Regions from separate parts of the Glaciecola sp. HA4-3 genome, predicted to be linked through region 1. Evidence: predicted binding sites of a transcription regulator. Region 1 holds the regulator's gene; the other holds the start of a gene.

Evidence for each region. The regulator FliA, encoded in region 1, starts transcription of late flagellar genes. The targets are predictions, from matches to a motif close to CTAAAGNTNNNNNNNNNNNNGCCGATA.
Region 2: a site for FliA is predicted at 7,791-7,817, ahead of pomA (flagellar motor protein PomA). Genes of this name have one in related genera too.

What each region holds. Positions count from the first base shown of each region.
Region 1 is NZ_CM146340.1:1,035,642-1,045,718, forward strand. Features, by position in the region: partial or broken gene flhA (flagellar biosynthesis protein FlhA) at 1-1,458, shown strand, start outside; gene flhF (flagellar biosynthesis protein FlhF) at 1,491-2,906, shown strand; partial or broken gene ACZ1G6_RS04950 (MinD/ParA family ATP-binding protein) at 2,903-3,754, shown strand; gene ACZ1G6_RS04955 (RNA polymerase sigma factor FliA) at 3,776-4,504, shown strand; gene cheY (chemotaxis response regulator CheY) at 4,561-4,944, shown strand; gene ACZ1G6_RS04965 (protein phosphatase CheZ) at 4,970-5,716, shown strand; gene ACZ1G6_RS04970 (Hpt domain-containing protein) at 5,728-7,956, shown strand; gene ACZ1G6_RS04975 (ParA family protein) at 8,063-8,842, shown strand; gene ACZ1G6_RS04980 (chemotaxis protein CheW) at 8,839-9,588, shown strand; partial or broken gene ACZ1G6_RS04985 (chemotaxis protein CheW) at 9,636-10,077, shown strand, end outside.
Region 2 is NZ_CM146340.1:2,207,788-2,217,864, forward strand. Features, by position in the region: gene ACZ1G6_RS10475 (sigma-70 family RNA polymerase sigma factor) at 1-568, opposite strand, end outside; gene ACZ1G6_RS10480 (LON peptidase substrate-binding domain-containing protein) at 698-1,264, opposite strand; gene ACZ1G6_RS10485 (nuclear transport factor 2 family protein) at 1,417-1,839, shown strand; partial or broken gene ACZ1G6_RS10490 (SDR family NAD(P)-dependent oxidoreductase) at 1,839-2,595, shown strand; gene ACZ1G6_RS10495 (NAD(P)/FAD-dependent oxidoreductase) at 2,595-3,875, shown strand; gene ACZ1G6_RS10500 (DUF1365 domain-containing protein) at 3,872-4,621, shown strand; gene ACZ1G6_RS10505 (class I SAM-dependent methyltransferase) at 4,638-5,891, shown strand; partial or broken gene ACZ1G6_RS10510 (flagellar motor protein MotB) at 5,961-6,905, opposite strand; gene pomA (flagellar motor protein PomA) at 6,905-7,672, opposite strand; gene ACZ1G6_RS10520 (exodeoxyribonuclease VII small subunit) at 7,908-8,135, shown strand; gene ACZ1G6_RS10525 (polyprenyl synthetase family protein) at 8,144-8,848, shown strand; gene ACZ1G6_RS10530 (polyprenyl synthetase family protein) at 8,799-9,047, shown strand; partial or broken gene dxs (1-deoxy-D-xylulose-5-phosphate synthase) at 9,089-10,077, shown strand, end outside.

The sequences.
Region 1 (10,077 bases):
ATTATGCTAATTAATATTGTTGGTGGCTTGTTTATTGGCATGTTTCAGCATGGATTAAGTTTTAATAATGCCATGGAAGTTTATACCGTTTTAACTATAGGTGATGGCTTAGTTGCACAAATTCCCTCCTTACTCTTATCGGTAGCCACCGCAATTATAGTAACGCGTGAAAATGACTCTCAAATAATGGGCGATGAGATCAAAGAGCAACTTGCCAATCGCCAAGCATTATACATTACCGCTGTGATTTTATTTATTATGGGCATAGTCCCTGGTATGCCTCATTTTGCATTTTTAATGTTTTCAGCGATTGTCGGTGGATATGCATTTTACCGAGACTATGCAAAAAAACAGCAGGAAAAAGAAGCGGCAAAAATTGACGCGCTTCCTGACAATACTAACCCATTAAGTGAAGTAAAAGAGCTGAGTTGGGATGACGTTCAGCAAGTCGATATTATTGGCTTAGAGGTTGGTTACCGCCTAATTCCTTTGGTAGACAAATCGCAAGGTGGAGAGCTATTAACCCGTATCAAAGGCGTGCGGAAAAAGTTATCGCAAGAACTTGGATTTTTAGTGCCACCTGTGCACATAAGAGATAATTTAGACTTCGCACCTACGGCCTATAGTATTTCTATGCTTGGCGTGACAGTTGGAGAGTCTCAAGTCTTACATGATTGCGAACTGGCTATTAATCCAGGTCAAGTATTTGGCACACTAGAAGGAACGCAAGTCAAAGATCCAGCCTTTGGATTAGATGCTATTTGGATTAAACCGTCTCAGCGCGAACATGCACAAACACTAGGGTATACAGTCGTTGATGCAGCAACTGTCGTTGCGACTCATTTAAGCCAGCTTTTATCTCAAAATGCATATCAGTTGTTGGGGCATGAAGAAGTCCAACAGTTGCTTGATATTCTTGAAAAGACCCATCCTAAATTAGTTGAAGGCTTAGTACCGGACGTATTGTCTTTATCGACAGTAGTAAAAGTACTGCAAACTTTACTAAATGAAGGTGTACCTATTCGAGATATGCGCACTATAGTGCAAACCCTTTCTGACTATGGTCCTAAAAGCACCGACCCAGATGTGTTGGTTTCAGCCTTAAGAATTGCACTTAAGAAACTGATTGTACAAGAAATAGCCAATGGCGCTGAAGAAGTACCGGTAATCACTTTAGCCCCTGATTTGGAACAGATGTTGCATAAGTCACTTCAAGCGGGTGGCGAAGATGGAGCTGGTATAGAGCCGGGCCTTGCTGAAAAGCTTCAGCAGTCTTTGTCACAAGCAAATGAACAACAAGAGTTAGCTGGCGAACCAGCGGTATTACTAACATCAGGTATGCTTCGGCCTGTACTATCAAAATTTTTGAAGCAAGCAGTATCAGGTTTACATGTATTGTCTTACCAAGAGATACCTGATGATAAACAAATAAAAATCGTATCTTCTGTCGGTCAATAATCTGACATCAATAAGATACTTTCGAGGATAGAATGAAGATAAGACGTTTTTTTGGCAAAGATATGCGCGAAGCACTTAAACAAGTGAAAGACGAATTAGGCGGTGATGCAGTCATTATGTCGAACAAAAAAAGCGCCGACGGCGTTGAGTTAGTGGTTGCCATTGACCCGTTTCACATGCCATTGCAGCAGGCAAAGACCGAAGCTGTGGTTGAATCGGCGTTTGAACAACCAAGTAAACCAACACCTAGTCTTAGCGAGATTATAGGCGACAGTGGTCCTGATAGTTTACAAGCGTTGCTAGAAAAACAACATTCTAAAACAAACAATGAATCATCACCAAATGCCGTTAATGAACAAGATAGAAAAGACGCATTACACTACTCGCAGCATCCTCAGTATGGCGCTGCACCAGAGCCTAGAGCCGATGAAAGAATTTTTCGCTCTCCTGCGTTTGTCGAAACCAAAGAGCAAGTGGATCAGCCAACCCAAGCCGATGGTATTCAGCCACCACCAAGCGTATTAGAACCGTCTCAAATAGACAATATCAAAGCGGAATTAGAATCGATCAAAAATGTCTTGAAGTACCAAGTGGCAGAATTGTCTGATGAGCGCAAAAAACGTCATAACCCAGTTCATAGTTTTCTCCATAAGCAAATTATTAAAATGGGCATTAGCCCTTTATTAGCGAAGCAGTTTGTTGAGTTTTTACCTCATCAAGTAGATGAAAAGAAAGGCTGGAAATACATTTTAAACTTGTTGTCCAATCGTCTACATGTAGGGGGCAACGATATTTTAAATCAAACGGGTGTTGTTGCATTAGTCGGACCAACAGGGACCGGTAAAACAACAACACTTGCCAAATTAGCGGCAAAATATGCCCAAAAATATGGACCTGAACAAGTAGCATTAGTCACTATCGATACCTATCGTATAGCCGCATATGAGCAATTAGCCACTTATGGCAAGATCATAGGGTGTGCAGTAAAAAAAGCGCACAACTCACAAGCACTTAGTGATGTGTTATATCAGCTTAGAAATAAAAAATTAGTGTTAATTGACACTGCAGGCTTCAGTCAACGCGATAGTCGTCTCATCCAGCAGTTAAGCGACTATGAGAATAAGCTTTCAGTTAATATTCGCAAGTATTTAGTTTTGCCTGCAGGCGCTCAGTATCAAGTATTAAATCAAACGGTGAAAGTCTATCAATCGACCGATATTCAAGGTTGCATATTTACTAAGCTAGATGAGTGTTACAGCTTAGGAGAGGCGCTAAGCGTATTGATTGAAAACGATTTGTCGTTAAGTTATGTGACTGACGGGCAACGGGTACCAGAAGATATCAAACTGGCTGATTCTGCAAATCTTACCTTAATTGCAGCCAAACTATTTCAAAAATACAACAACGACGCTCATATGGATGAAATGAGCAACGCGAGTTCACTATGATTGAAGATCAAGCAAGTAGTTTACGTAGCATGAATAAAAGCAAACAAGTAAAAGTGGTTGCGATTACCGGTGGTAAAGGAGGTGTTGGAAAAACCAATATCACACTTAATACTGCAATCGCAGCAGCAAAAAATGGTAGCCGAGTGATGGTACTTGATGCTGATCTAGGCTTGGCAAATGTTGATGTTATGCTGGGATTACGTGTTGAAAGAAACTTATCTCACGTGCTTAGCGGAGACTGCACGCTAGATGAAGTCTTAGTCACAGGGCCTTACGGGATTAAAATTGCGCCTGCCACATCGGGCACCAAAGCGATGACAGAATTAAGCCCTCATGAGCATGCGGGCTTAATCAGAGCATTTGGCGAGTTGCAAACGCCTATCGATATCCTGCTAATTGATACAGCAGCGGGTATTTCAGATATGGTGGTTAGCTTTTCAAAAGCCTCCCAAGATGTTGTTTTGGTAGTGTGTGATGAACCCACGTCTTTAACAGACGCCTACGCATTAATAAAGTTATTGAACAAAGAACAAGGCGTTTTCAAATTCAAGGTCGTTGCCAATATGGTGAGATCAGAACGAGAAGGCTAGGAGTTGTTTAACAAGTTATCAAAAGTGACAAGCAGGTTTTTGGATGTTGCTCTTGAGTTGGCAGCAATCGTGCCATTTGACGAAAACATTAGAAACTCAGTGCGTAAACAAAATGCAATTGTGGAGGCTTTTCCCACTTCGCCTGCATCAAAAGCAATATCAAATTTTGCAAAGGACTTGCAAACTTGGCCAGTTCCCATGCAAGCCGGTGGGCATTTGGAATTCTTTATAGAAAACCTTGTTTCTCTCCAAGATTAGAGTACGAGTAGGTAAACCAGAGTGAGTACTAAAGTGACAGGATATCAACAACAAATAGACAAGAACCAACTTGTTGAAAAGCATGCGCCTTTGGTCAAACGAATTGCGCATCATTTATTAGCGCGTTTGCCAGCAAGCGTGTTGGTAGATGATCTAATTCAATCGGGCATGATTGGTCTTTTAGAAGCAGCGCGCAATTTTGACGGTAACAAAGGTGCTAGCTTTGAGACGTTTGCCGGCATTCGAATTAGAGGTGCCATGCTTGATGAAATACGTAAAGGGGATTGGACACCGCGCTCGGTGCATAAAAATTCTCGCGCAATTACCGAAGCGATTAATCAAGTTGAACGAGCCACAGGCAGAGACGCTAGAGACACTGAGGTTGCTGAAAAACTTGAGGTTTCTTTGGATGCATATCATCAAATGTTGGGTGAAGTTAATGCTGGAAAATTGGTCGGAATTGAAGACTTAGGTGTCAGTGAAGATGTTTTAACTACGGAAGAATCAAAAGGTGCCGATAAACCTTTTGAAGACTTGATGCAAGGTTCATTTCAAAAAGCATTAGCAAAGGCGATTACCACATTGCCTGAGCGTGAAGCGATTGTTTTGTCTTTGTATTATGACGAAGAGCTTAATTTGCGTGAAATAGGTGAAGTGCTCGATGTCAGTGAATCTCGTGTCAGTCAAATACACTCGCAAGCGATGATTAAATTGAAGTCAAAAATGCAATCATGGCGAATCGAACAGTAACTGAGTCGAACAATAATTAATGCAGCAATTAACAAAGATCCATTGCGGAGGTAGTTTTGGATAAGAATATGAAAATCCTAGTGGTTGATGATTTTTCAACAATGCGTCGTATCATCAAAAACCTGCTAAAAGACCTAGGTTTTACCAACATTCAAGAAGCAGATGACGGTAATACCGCTTTGCCAATGCTTAACCAAGGTGATTTTGACTTTGTCGTCACTGATTGGAATATGCCTGGCATGCAAGGTATTGATCTATTGAGAGCTATTCGTTCTGACGACAAGTTAAAACACTTGCCTGTTTTAATGGTGACGGCTGAAGCGAAGAAAGAGCAAATCGTCGCAGCAGCTCAAGCTGGCGTAAATGGGTACGTTGTTAAGCCATTTACAGCTGCGACACTCAAGCAAAAATTAGACAAAATTTTTGAACGCCTAGGTTAATATTCCAACAAAAAGGGCATTGTCGATGTCTCAAGAAGAACCTTTGATAAGTTTAGAGCAAGCTAAACAGCTAGTGTCTTTTCTAGAAGAGCAAGATATAGAGTCTGCTAACGATATCATTCATACCATCGCGCTAGAGGAATCAGCCGAATTATTTTCAGAAGTGGGGAAGTTGACGCGTCAATTACATGACTCGCTCAGAAACTTTCAACTTGACGAACGCTTGAGCATGCTCATGCAATCAGAGATTCCAGATGCCACCTCTCGTTTAGAGTATGTAATACAAGAAACTGAAAAAGCTGCCAACAGCACAATGGATGCAGTTGAAAAAAGTATGCCTTTAGCAGAACAGCTTAATGATCGTTTAGAAAGTATATTACCTGAATGGAAAAAGCTGATGAGCCGCCAAATTGAAGTTGGCGAGTTTAAAACACTTTGTGTTGAGTTAGACAAACTATTAACCGACGCAAAAGATGATTCAAGAGAATTAAATAATAGCTTAACGGAAGTGCTTATGGCACAAGGTTATCAAGATTTAACGGGGCAGGTGATTAAGCAAGTAATCAGCCTAGTTAACGAAGTTGAAACGCACTTAGTTGATATGCTTGCCACGTTTAGTGACGCGGAAACAAATAGAGATAAACCTCAATCTTCTATCAAAACTGACGATAAGGTAAAAGCTGAAGGGCCAATTGTAAACGCCTCTTCTCGAGATGATGTGGTCAACGGACAAGACGACGTCGATGATTTGTTGTCTAGTTTAGGGTTTTAGGGGGTTCGATAATGTCATTTGAAATGGATGAAGATATCTTACAAGATTTTCTAGTTGAAGCAGGGGAAATCCTTGAGCAGCTTCAAGAGCAGCTTGTCGACCTTGAAAACAACCCTGATAACGCAGACCTACTCAATGCCATTTTTAGAGGTTATCACACTGTAAAAGGTGGAGCCGGATTTTTATCGCTTACCGAATTAGTCGATATTTGTCACGGCGCTGAAAACGTGTTTGACATTATGCGCAATGGTCAACGTACTCTGACTCCAGAGCTAATGGACGTGATATTGCAAGCAACCGATGTGGTTGTAGACATGTTTGAAAAAGTAAAATCACGTGAACCGCTTGAAGCTGCGCCAGCTGAACTTATCGATATATTGCACAAGCTAAGCACACCAGAGCAAGAAGGTGAGGATATTTTTACTACGGCTTCAAGTGATGAAGAACAGTCACCAGCGCAAGTCGAAGAGCCTCAAGAAGTCGTTGTAGAACCTCAAAATGATACAAGTGCAGATAAAAGTGAAAGCACTGAAAGTATCGATGAAATAACAGATGATGAATTTGAAGCGCTACTTGATGAACTGCATGGCAGTAAATCTGGCCCAAGTGCTACCCAAGATACTTCTTCACAAACCAATGCTTCACAAACCAGCGCTCCACAACCAAATACGTCTTCAGATAAGCCAGATGATAATGCGGGTAGTGATGATATTAGCGATGATGAATTTGAAGCGCTGCTTGATGAGCTTCATGGCAAGGGTGGGTTTTCTACCTCTGATGCGTCATCTGCCAAACCGCAGGAACCTGCAGCACCTGCAGTCGCGGGCAATAACGATGATGATGAAATTAGCGACGAAGAATTTGAAGCTTTATTAGATAATCTGCATGGCAAAGGGCAAGGTCCCGCGCCAGTTGCCAATGAAGTACCTACAAACTCTGATGCGGTAAATAAAGCTAAAGACGATGTGAAAACGGCACAAAAAGCAGCGCCAAAAACGCAAGATACTAAAAAGCCGGCTACACAAAAACCTGCAGCAAAAGCTGACAATAAAGCATCAAGTGCTGCTAAGCCTAAAGCCCCTGTTGCTGCCAAAAAACCAGATTCGAAACCAGCTGCACCACAAGCTGAGACGACCGTTAGAGTCGATACTAAGCGATTAGACCAAATAATGAATATGGTCGGTGAGTTGGTACTAGTGAGAAATCGTTTACTTAGCTTAGGTATTACCAATGCCGACGAAAGCATGACCAAAGCGATTGCAAATTTAGATGTCGTGACTGGCGATTTGCAAGGTGCGGTAATGAAAACGCGGATGCAGCCTATTAAAAAGGTGTTTGGCCGCTTCCCAAGAGTCGTTAGAGATTTGGCTCGCACCCTGAAAAAAGAAATTTCCTTAGTGCTGGAAGGTGAAGAAACTGATTTAGATAAAAATTTAGTAGAAGCACTTGCCGATCCTTTGGTTCACCTTGTCAGAAACTCTGTTGATCATGGTATTGAAATGCCTGATGAACGAGAAGCAGCAGGTAAACCTAGAATGGGAACGGTCAAACTAGCAGCTTCACAAGAAGGTGATCATATTCTATTGACCATTGCTGATGATGGTAAAGGAATGGACGCTGAAAAGCTAAAAGGCATTGCGATTGACAGAGGTGTTTTAGATGCAGATGCAGCAGCAAGAATGTCGGATGTTGAAGCCTTTAATTTGATTTTTGCCCCCGGGTTCTCTACCAAAACCGAAATAAGTGATATTTCTGGTCGTGGTGTTGGTATGGACGTGGTAAAAACAAAAATTAACCAACTCAATGGTGCGGTCAGCATCAATTCAGCTTTAGGTGAAGGTACAACTCTAGAAATTAAAGTGCCCCTAACGCTAGCGATTTTGCCTACCTTGATGATAGTGGTTGGTCAACAGACTTTCGCGCTTCCACTTGGCTCGGTAAATGAAATTATCAATATGGATTTAAGTAAGACAAATACAGTTGATAATCAACTTACGATGATCGTCAGATCAAAGGCAATCCCATTGTTCTATCTTAGTGAATGGCTGAACCCAAATGGTGGTGAATCGGATCGTGCACTTGGACATGTGGTAGTGACGCAAATTGGAACACAGCAAGTTGGTTTTGTTGTTGATTCACTTATTGGTCAAGAAGAAGTGGTGATCAAACCTTTAGATACCTTGCTGCAAGGAACACTACAGGTATGGCTGGGGCGACAATTACCTCAGATGGAGGGATAGCCCTTATACTTGATATCCCAAGTCTATTGAAACGCTATGCATAGCGTATTGATTCGGATTTATAAATAAGGCGTAGTTCAATCCATGAAAACGTGGACGCTGGTCAATCAAAAGGGGGGTCGGTAAAACGACGAGTGCCGTTTCTATGGCAGCGGCCTTGAGTAAATTGGGGCATAAAGTTTTGCTTATCGACATAGATCCGCAAACGTCCCTTACGCATTATTTTCGTCTTGATAGTGATAGCAATATTACCTTGTATGATGTTTTTATGGCTTCATTATCGCCTCAACATTTACAGTCGCTAATTGATGACGCCATATTACCAACAAGTCACACTAATATATCGATGATTACAGCTCATATGGCATTGGCAACCTTGGATAAAAGTCTTGGTGATACTCCAGGCAAGGGCCTACTATTAAACAAAATTATTGAAAATATCGACAAGTCCTCACATGAGTTTGATTATGTGTTAATTGATAGCCCACCAGGTTTAGGTGTATTGATGGTTAACGCCTTAGTCGCAGCTGATCACATCATTATCCCTACACAAACAGAGTATATGGCGATACAAGGTGCGCACTCAATGCTTAAGACAATCGATATGATGCGCTCTAGTTTGTTTAAAAACCCTAGCGTCATAATTGTACCAACCATGTTTGATCGTCGCTTAAATGCCTGTGTACAAGGATATAAGTCAATGCGTGAGCGATATAAAGACATAGTGTGGAAAGGATATATACCAAACGATACAAAATTTAGAGAAGCCAGTGTCCAAGGCTGCTCCATTTCTACAGTAGCGCCTCATTCAAAAGGCGCCTTTGCATATGAAAAGTTGATTAATGACTTATCTCAAGTAGCTATGATAAAAGTGAAACGTTCATGAAAAAAATACATCATACCAGTTATGCAAAACAAGCTTTAGATGATTACTTGCAGGACTTAACTTTTACACAAATTGAGCAAGAAACTGCAAACAGTACAGTGCCAGAAGAGCCAAGGGTCTTATTGGATAAAACAAGCAGTTTATCTGCACTATTTGATAACATTGATACCAAAATATCTCAGATAGATAATGATAATGTAGATGTTCAGCTTGATAATGAAAATGCTAAGCACCAGCCTTGCAATAATCCTACAAAAGAACCGATATACCATGATGGTTTGCGAAACCCAACTATCTCTTTATTCGACAGCTTACCTCAAGATTTTAGTGTCCTAATATTTAGACTATCAGACATTACATTAGCTATTCCATTAATCGAATTGGGCAGTATTACTAAAATAACGCAACTCAAAACTCTACCGGGCAAACCAAGATGGTTTAAAGGCGTGTTGCTGGGCAATGAGAAAAATCTACAATGTATTGATGCCAGTGCGTGGTTTTTAGGAGATAAAGGTAATAAAAATCGAACAACTGACGATACATATCAATATGCAATTCAATTAGGTAAGTCTGACTATGCATTATGCTGCGATGAAGTAATTACCAGTCAGTCTTTGTCAAAGCAAGATTTAAAATGGTCAAAAGACTCACAGATGACCAAACGCCCTTGGCTTGCAGGTATGGTAAAGGACAAAATGTGCGCACTGATTGACGGTGCAAATTTGGTACAAGTTGTGCTTAATTAACAAGACTATGAACATCAACACAACGATATTGAGCGGAGCAACAGCGAATGTCTGAAGAAAGAACTACATCAAATAACTCAGAGCAAAGTGAACAAGAATTGCAATGGGTCACATATCGCCTTGATGACGAGACTTACGGCATCAATGTTATGCAGGTTCAAGAAGTACTTAGGTATACAGAAATAGCCCCGGTACTCATGGTGCGCCTAATTACGTGTTGGGGATTATTAACCTGCGAGGTAATGTCGTCACCGTTATTGATACTCGTGCAAGGTTCGGACTACCTCCTTCAGAAATTACAGACAATTCTAGAATTGTTATTATTGAATCAGATGAAAACGTGGTAGGTATTTTGGTTGATAGTGTTGCTGAAGTTGTGGACCTTAAACTTTCAGAAATCGACAGTGCGCCAAATGTGGGAACAGAAGAGAGTGCTAAATTCATTCAAGGTGTCAGTAATCAAGGAGATGAGTTACTTATTTTAGTTGA
Region 2 (10,077 bases), 1.2 Mb from region 1:
GTGTTCTAGATTTTACTGTCCCTAATGGGATTTGTAGTTCATCTGCCACTTCTTGCTGCGACTTACCATCTATATAAATAGCTTCAATTACTAGTTTTTGTTTAACCGGCAGGTCTTCAAAGTAATGACCTACTTGCTCGAGTGTTATTTGTTCGTCGAGCGGCGCGATTTTGGTGTCCGCAGTTTGCTCGCAAAGTACCGGCCATAAATCATCTGAACACACATCTTCTTTACGATTTTGCAATTTGCGAAGCATATCAAATCGTATATTCCGAGCTATCGTAAAAATCCAAGTAGATGGCGATCCTTTCTCGGCATTAAATAAGTGTGCTTTTTGCCACACATTTGACATGGTATCTTGCACAAGTTCCATTGCAAGCGCTTCGTTCCCCATTTGCTTAAGAGCATAAGAACGCAGTCTTGGCGCAAAATAACTAAACACCTTAGAGAAAGACAACTTACATCTTTGTGTGGCTACTGTATTTAAGTATGCAGACATTTCAGCAGCACACTCTTTCGGCTTGCTGGTTTCGTTTCGTTGCTGATCCAAAGGAATCCCGATTAACATTTCACTCTACCTTGTCGTAACATGAATATAGTCTGTGATTGAGTATAGCGAAAGTTTGTCGGTTAAATAGTTAAATAAAGTTAATATTATATCAACCTCAGCCTGATGAATGTGCAGCTTCACATCCCTTTATTCGATCAACTCCACTAAATAGTTTAGTACTGTCTTACAATTTTCTTGCGATAAAAAGTACTGTTTTTGCTCAGCACCAACCGGTAATAGCTCTAACCATCGGTTTATAACCCATAGAGGATCGTCAAAACGAACGGTTTCATAAAGTGAGCTAACATCTGGGTATTTGTCAAAGATCTCTTTTAATCGAAGGTGTAGTGGACCTAGTTCGTCAATATCAAGTTCGCAAGTCCAATTCTCAGTAGGCTTGCACTGTGCAACTCTTAACTCGTCGTTTTCTGTCGTAATTTCACCGATGCTCACAGATTTTATTCCCTCAACCGTGACACCTAGAAACCCATCATCAAGCATATCAAAGTCTATTACGGTGCAAAGCGTTCCAAGCGGGAAGATGTGCGTATTAGAAGACACGTCACCTGCACTGTTTAACATGCAAATTACAAAACCATCACCACTTGCACATGCATTTTTTATCATTCGCACATACCTAGGCTCGAAAATTCGCAACGACATGCGGCCCTCGGGTAAAATATGTGATGATAAAGGAAAAAGTGGACGTTTCATTATGATGTACTAAAGTTAAGGATTAAACATAAATTTATACTATACAAACAAAGGAATAGATCCTTTTGAAATACAATTAAAAAAACTTAATTATCTGATCTCAACTATACTCAAAGCGTAATATCAACACAAAAACTGTGTATATAAAATTAATGACCTTATTAGAAAAATTTTCAAGCTTTTATACAGACCTTGCTTCGATGAAAATTGAGGCACTTTCTGACATATATGCGCCATCCGTCCTTTTTATTGATCCAATCGCTGAGCATGAAGGCTTGCCGGCTGTAGAGAACTACTTCTCTCGATTACTAAAAAATGCAAAATTCTGCACCTTTACCATTCACAGCCGCGAATCTTGCTCTGAACGTGAGCACGTCGTTACTTGGACCATGTCATATACATCAAGCAGGATGAATAAAGGAAAACCAATCAAGGTTGATGGCATTACGTTACTGCACACCCAAGATAATCTGATTATTAGGCATCGTGACTACTATGACTTGGGACAAATGGTATACGAAAACGTGCCTATACTCGGTAGAGTGATAAAAAAAATCAAAGGGGGAATGGCATAATGAAGACAATATTAATCACCGGAGCAACATCAGGCTTAGGGGAGGCGCTAGCATATAGGGCAGCTGATGCTGGCCACAAAGTGATAGCATGCGGTCGAAATCAAGATAAACTATCTGAATTGGCTACCAGAGATAATGTGCTAGCACTTCCTTTTGACGTGACTGATGAAACCGCAACCCGGGAAGCCTTAGCCGAGATTAAATGTGACATTGTGGTGTTAAATGCGGGAACGTGTGAGTATGTCGATATACGCGACGTTAAGCCGGACATGTTTAGGCGCGTTTTTGATATCAATTTGTTTGGTGTGATGAATGTGATTGCAGCCATTCTTCCTAATCTTGAAAGGGGCGATAAGTTTGTTTTTGTTGATAGCTTGGCGAGGCTCTTACCATTTACAAGGAGTCAAGCATACGGTGCTAGTAAAGCAGCGCTGCATTATGCCGCAAAGAGCTTCGAGGTTGATTTAGCAAGTCGAGGAATATACGTGCAAACTATGTCGCCTTAGCTTTGTAAAAACACCGCTTACAGACAAAAATGATTTTCCCATGCCTATGTCAATTACCGCTGAAGCGGCCGCTGAATATATGCTAGATGGGATATTGTCTAGTAAATCAAGTGTCCACTTTCCTAGACGTTTTAGTTATATGGTCCGTTTTTTGAATATGTTGCCTGAATCCTTTCAGCGCAAAATGTGCATAAATATGCGTGGCTCATTAAAGAAAAGTAAGCAGTCTAAAAGCAAGGAAAATGCTTAATGAAACAAAGAGTTGCGATAATCGGAACTGGCATAGCAGGCATGACATCTGCCTACCTGCTAAACGAAGTAGCTGATATTACTGTTTATGAAGCAAACGATTATATAGGTGGTCACACGGCTACAAAAAACGTTAAGGTTAATGGGAAAGAATATGCCATTGACACTGGTTTTATCGTATACAATGAGTGGACATATCCCAACTTCATCAAATTGCTAGAGCGTTTAGAGGTGCCTACTCAAGCTACCGAAATGAGCTTTAGTGTAAAGAACTTATCTAACTCACTAGAATATAATGGCAACAATCTAAATTCACTTTTTGCACAAAGGCGGAATCTTTTCTCACCTCGCTTCTATCGCCTTACTTTAGATATAGTCAAATTTAACAAAGTATGTAAAGCTCATATCGAGGCAAATTTAGATACCGAAAACATCACGTTACTAGAGTTTATAAAATCTCACAAACTAAGTGATGCGTTTGTAGATAACTACATTTTGCCAATGTGCGCTGCTATTTGGTCTACAAGTCTGGAAGCTTCGGCCAATTTTCCACTTTCGTTCTTTCTGAGTTTTTTCAATAATCATGGTTTACTGAACATAACAAACAGACCGCAATGGTACACAATTGTTGGTGGCTCAAATCAGTATGTTGGCCCAATAACGGCGCCTTACTTAGATAAAATAAAACTATCAAGTCCGGTAAGTAGTGTGGCAAAAAAAGACGATACTTATTGTGTTGTTAGCAATGGGGAGTCTGAACACTATGATCAAGTCATTTTTGCTTGCCATAGCGACCAAGCTTTGTCGATGCTTCAAACTGACAGTTTTGAATCTGATTTTGCGAAAGATCTAAATGACGTATTAGGCGCTATCCCTTACGCTGAAAACGATGTTGTTTTGCATACTGATGAGTCGCAGCTACCCGATAGGCGCTTAGCTTGGGCAAGTTGGAACTATCGTATTAGCGGCAAAAAAGATGAAATTAGTGCGCCAGCCGCCGTGACGTATAATATGAATATTCTTCAACGTATCCAAAGCGACACTACGTTTTGCGTCACGCTAAACAACACCGCTCAAATAGATCCTAGTAAGATATTAGGGTCATATAATTATTCGCATCCTCAGTTCAGCCCAAGTATGGTTGAAGCGCAACAAAAAAGAGCGCTAGTTTGCGGTAAAAACGGCCTTCATTTTTGTGGTGCATATTGGTACAACGGCTTTCATGAAGATGGTGTCAGAAGTGCCCTAGATGTGTGTAAACGTTTCGGAGCCTCTCTATGAGTGATGCTTGTTTGAGCGACTTTGAAAGTGCGATTTATACTGGCGAGGTGTATCACAAGCGTAGTCAGCCAAAAATTCACGAATTCACCTATAAAATATACTTATTTTGGATAAAGCTTTCGGAAGTGCAGGCGCTTGCTAATGAAAACAAACGCTTTAATACACAAAGCAAGTCAAGCGGCTTTTCTTTATTAAACTTTTGCAGAAGTGATTATTTATATGATGCAGATTTACCGCTAGAAGAAGTCGCTTTAGCTCGTATGAGTGAACTCGCTAATACTCCTCTTGAAGGCGACATTTTTTTGTTATGTCAAATGCGCACTTTTGGTATGTATTTTAGCCCAGTAAACTTTTATTACTTGCGTAACAATGATGGCTTATTTACACATATGTTAGCGGAAGTGAGCAACACGCCGTGGAACAAACGACACCACTATCTTGTTGACTTAGATAAGCAGGATGACTCTCAGAAGTCTTTCCATGTATCACCTTTTAACCCAATGGATATGCAATATAAATGGAAAATCCAGCAACCAAGTGAAGACCTGCGCCTTCATTTGAGCTGCTATAAACAAACAAAACACTTTGAAGCTGCAATTAATATGCGTAAAAAAGCGCTCAATGATTCAAACATTAACGCTTGTCTACTCTCAATCCCTAGCATGACTATAAAAACAGTACTTGGGATTTATTGGCAAGCAGTCAAATTATTTATTAAACGTGTTCCAATTTATACGCACCCTTGAGAATAAGGAAAGACTAATGTCACATGCTGAACAAACTATGCAAGATTCATCTTCAATTACATTTTGGGAGAGAACATGTAAGTCAATTTTCTTTGCTGCTCTTAAACATCTACCCAAAGGGCATCTTATCATTCAAGAAAATGGACAAGAAGTGGGCAAATTTGGGAATCAAGACGATGATTTACATGCCATTGTGAACATTATTGACTATGCGGCTTACCCTAAATTGGTATTTGGTGGCAGTATTGCTTCTGGTGAAACGTTTACTGATAATTTATGGGACACCCCTAATTTAACCAATGTTATTCGTATCTTTGCAAGAAACTTGGAAACACTTGATAAATGGGAGAAAAAGTTTAAATGGCTAACAATGCCAGCTAACAAAATTAGTCACTTAGCAAATAAAAACTCAACAGAACAAGCCAAAAAGAACATTTCAGCGCACTATGACTTAGGTAATAAGTTGTATACAAAATTTTTGGATGAATCAATGATGTATTCATCTGCAATTTACCCTGATGCAAATGCATCTTTGGCTCAAGCTCAAGAATATAAACTACGCACCATTTGTGACAAACTTCAACTAAGCGAAAACGATCATTTGGTTGAAATTGGCACCGGCTGGGGAGGACTGGCAATATATGCAGCAAAACATTATGGCTGTAAGGTTACCACTACAACGATATCTGATGAGCAACATGCCTTTGCGACGCAATGGATAGAAAAAGAAGCGCTTGGCGACAAAATAACCTTGCTCAAAAAAGACTACCGCTTACTTGAGGGTAAATATGACAAATTAGTATCGATTGAGATGATAGAAGCGGTTGGCAAAGAGTATCTTTCTAATTTCTTTGACAAATGTGCTTCTTTACTCAAACCAGATGGTTTGATGTTGCTACAATCCATCACTATCGATGATAGACGGTATGACAGCTACGCCAATAGTGTTGATTTTATTCAGAAATATATATTCCCAGGTGGTTTTTTGCCCTCCCAGATGGTCATTAATCAGCATTTAAAGAAATTCACTGATATGTCAATTGCTGATGTGCATGACATTGGACTTGATTATGCAAAAACCTTGAAAGACTGGTTTGAGGCATTTAATCAGCAAACTAATGCTTTGGCAGACGACGGATACGATGAACGATTTAGGAGGATGTGGCAGTATTATCTTAACTATTGTGAGGGCGGCTTTATGGAAAGAGCAATTAGCACTGTTCAACTGGTTATTAGAAAGCCGCATTTTAGACAAGGCATCGTACGGTAAACGATTGCAAGTACAAAAAAGCCCAGATATATCATGTGGGCTTTTTTATAAAGTGCTTAGCATATCGGCTTAAGGGTCTTGCTCTGATTCAGTTTCTAAAACAGAGATTGGGTCAGAAAATTTGGGCTTACCTTGCAAAATAGCAATTTCAACCCTTCGATTCTGCGCCCTTGCTTGTGCTGTCTCTCCACCAGTAATAGGCTCATTTGCCGCTTTGCCAATTACTCTCATTCTCGTTTCATCAAACCCGCGTGCCAATCTTAATTCCTCAGCAACAGCCACCGCTCGTTGTGCTGATAAATCCCAGTTTGAGCGATATAACTCATTGGCAACGTGACCACTATCACTGTGCCCAGTAATTTCTATCGTGCCAAGGCATATCGTTTAGCAAAAGGCCTAAGTTACGAATTATCGGCGTAAATTGCGGTTGAAGAAATGCTGAACCTTCAGAAAATGAACCATTCTCACGAATACGAATAACGATTTGCTGCCCCAAATTTTCAACGTCAATTGCACCATCTTTAATTTCTTTTTGTAATAACTCTTCTACTCGCTTCTTGTTCTCTTCGATTTGATCTTGTTGAGCAGCTGCCGCTGCGGCTGCTGCCGTTTGGTTTGCAGTCTGTGGTGACTGGCCGCCTCTAAATGAACCCTGTTGCTTTTGGCGTCCACCAGCAGAGTCGTCATCACCTTCTTGGAAGTTGAGCATTGGCTTAGTAATGTCTTGAGTTATTTGCTGTACGGTTTCAATTGGTGTGGGGTCTGGCTTGCCGGGTCTAAACTCCAACGCGACAACACTCGTACCTTTTGGTATATCCTTCAACTCGATTTTATTTTGCACCCCAAAAGCAAACTTCATTGAACCTGCTATCTGCTTAAATTTTTTCACATCCATTTCAGAAAACGACAATAACAGGACAAAAAAGCACATGAGTAAGGACATAAGATCTGCAAATGTACCCATCCAAGCGGGTAGACCCTCGGGGGGCATTTTGGACATTCTTCCTCTTCCATTACGCTACTTCCTCGGTTGCGACTTCACGTTTACTTTCGGCTAAATATCCTTTCAAGACACCTTCAATCACGCGAGGATTTTGTCCATCAGCAATCCCTAAAATGCCGTCTAATATTAGACTTTGATTCAGTTTCTCTTCAACTGAACGCACACTTAGTTTAAACGCGATTGGCAAACAAAATAGGTTCGCTAAAATAGCGCCATATAATGTTGTTAACAATGCAACTGCCATCGCAGGTCCAATTGCTTTGGGGTCGTCCATGTTGGACAGCATCGCAACTAAACCAACCAAGGTGCCAATCATTCCCATTGCTGGAGCTACATCTCCCATTGATTTGAAAATGACCGATCCTGCTTCGTGGCGCTCGGTTGTATTTGAAATATCTTTGCCCATCGTTGAACGAACGACATCTACATCATGACCGTCAACCAACATATCAACGCCCTTTTGCATAAATGCATTGTCAATTTCGGCTTCCTCTAACGCCAAAAAACCGCCTTTTCTAGCTTTATCCGCCATATCAACAATTTGTTCGATTAATTCATCTGGTGTTTGAATTTTGAAAGAAAAAGCTTTTGCAATCACCTTGCCAGCACCTAAAAACTGAGACAAGGGATATTGCATTACGACAACAAATATAGTGCCACCAAAGACAATCAATACTGAAGGCACATTGAAAAATATCCCTAAATCACCACCAAGTACCATCGCCATAATAACGAAGCCTATTGCGCCAATAAAGCCTATTATTGTTGCTAAATCCACGGTTAACTCCCACCAGTATAAATATCAAATAAAAAATATGTGTTTGTGCCATAAAGTATGAAAAAACTATGCCACTATTTAATTCACCAATTGAATAGTAACTAGACTTCAAATGGAATAACGGCAAAGTGAGAAAATTCTTTACTCTTAAATCCGGTATTTTATTCCTCTAGCAATTGAATTTATGCGGCCTGTCGGGTAAGGTTCATGGCATAAAATATTGGATTAATTAAACATGAATATAGAATCACTATCGTTTGAAGATGCAATGTCTGAATTGGACAAGATTGTTCTTGAAATGGAGCGCGGTGAAATTCCTTTAGAGACCTCTTTAAAGCAGTTTGAACAAGGGGTTGCGTTGGCGCGCCACACTCAAAAGTTATTGAAAGATGCTGAGCAGAAAGTACAAATTTTGACTCAACAACAAGGTCAGGAAAACTTAGAAACATTTGACGAGCAGTAAGGCTGTTTATGTCGTTGCCAAATGAAATTAGAGGCCAGCTTGATTATGTTCATCATGCGTTAGAACAAGCGTATTTAGAACATGCTCAAAACTTACCTGTACCTAGTCAGAAATTACATGATGCCATGCGGTATTCTTTGCTAAATGGCGGTAAACGGCTGCGCCCGTTATTAGTATTTATTGTTGGGGATATGTTGACACTCAAAGAGTCAGACCTAAAGCACGTAGCCCTAGCATTAGAGTGTATTCACGCATATTCTCTTGTTCACGATGACCTTCCTGCGATGGATGATGATGATTTAAGGCGAGGAAAGCCTACTTGCCACATAAAGTTTGACGAAGCGACCGCTATTTTAGCGGGTGATGCCCTGCAGTGTTGGGCGTTTGAGATACTATCGCTAGCGCCCATGACAAGATTTGCCGCAAGCCGCAAAATTGAATTAATTACTTATTTAAGTCAAGCAGCTGGGGCAACTGGCATGGTTGCTGGACAAAGTTTGGATTTACTCGCTACAGACAGCGATATCAGTCTTGAGCATTTGACTCAAATGCATCGTTTAAAAACAGGTGCACTGCTCAAAGCAAGTATATTGATGCCCTGTCTACTGAGCCAAAATATGCTGCCAGAGCATCAAGTATTGCTTGGCACATTTGCAGACTGTATTGGCACTAGCGTTTCAAATACAAGACGATATTCTAGATGTTACTACTGATACCGATACATTGGGTAAGCCTCAAGGTTCTGATGCGCAAGCAAACAAGGCAACGTTTGTTTCGCTACTAGGATTAGAAGGCGCACAAAAAGAGCTACATTTACAAAGAGATATGGCATTAAACGCACTAAGCAATTTGCCTTATGACACAAGCAATTTACATAGCTTTGCTCAGTTTATGGTAACTCGTACTTACTAAACCTGACAACAGAGCCAATACTAAAGAAGACAAAAATTAAAATGAGTTTAGATCTTTCAAATTATCCGCATTTAGCCAAAGCGAATATCCCACAGGAGTTGCGTCAGCAACCAAAAACATCGCTAAAAGCAATTGCCGATGAACTTCGTCAATACTTGCTCAATAGTGTCAGTGCAAGTAGTGGTCACTTTGCTTCGGGGCTAGGAACAGTCGAACTCACCGTCGCGCTTCATTACGTTTTCAATACGCCATTTGATCGTATTGTGTGGGATGTGGGTCATCAAGCTTATCCCCACAAAATCTTAACAGGAAGACGTGAGCGCATGCAGACTATTCGGCAAAAAGACGGGCTGCACCCGTTTCCTTGGCCTGCTGAAAGTGAGTACGACACTTTTGCCGTTGGTCATTCATCCACTTCAATAAGTGCGGCATTAGGTATGGCAATAGCTGCAGAAAAAGAGGCTAAAGGTCGTCGTGTTGTTGCCGTAATTGGTGATGGAGCAATGACAGCTGGGCTAGCTTTTGAAGCGCTTAATCACGCAGGCGATATTAACAAAGATCTTACAGTCATACTCAACGATAATGAGATGTCTATCTCGGAAAATGTTGGCGCCTTAAATAGTCATTTAGCTAGATTATTAACAGGTAATTTTTTCAATAGCATTAGAGATGGCGGCAAGAAGTTTTTATCAAATGTTCCCCCAATTAAAGAATTAGCCAGCAAAGCTGAAGAACATATCAAAGGTATGGTAGCCCACAGGTACTATTTTTGAAGAATTAGGCTTTAATTATATTGGGCCTATCGATGGGCACGATGTGGACGCAGTCGTTGACACCTTGTCAAATATGCGAAGCATGAGCGGTCCAAAACTATTGCATGTTGTCACTAAAAAAGGAAAGGGCTACACACAAGCTGAACGAGATCCAATTAAATGGCATGCCGTTCCTAAGTTTGATCATACCACCCAAGAATTTCCTAAAAGTAAGCCTAGCTCGCCAACTTTTTCCGCAATATTCGGCAACTGGCTGT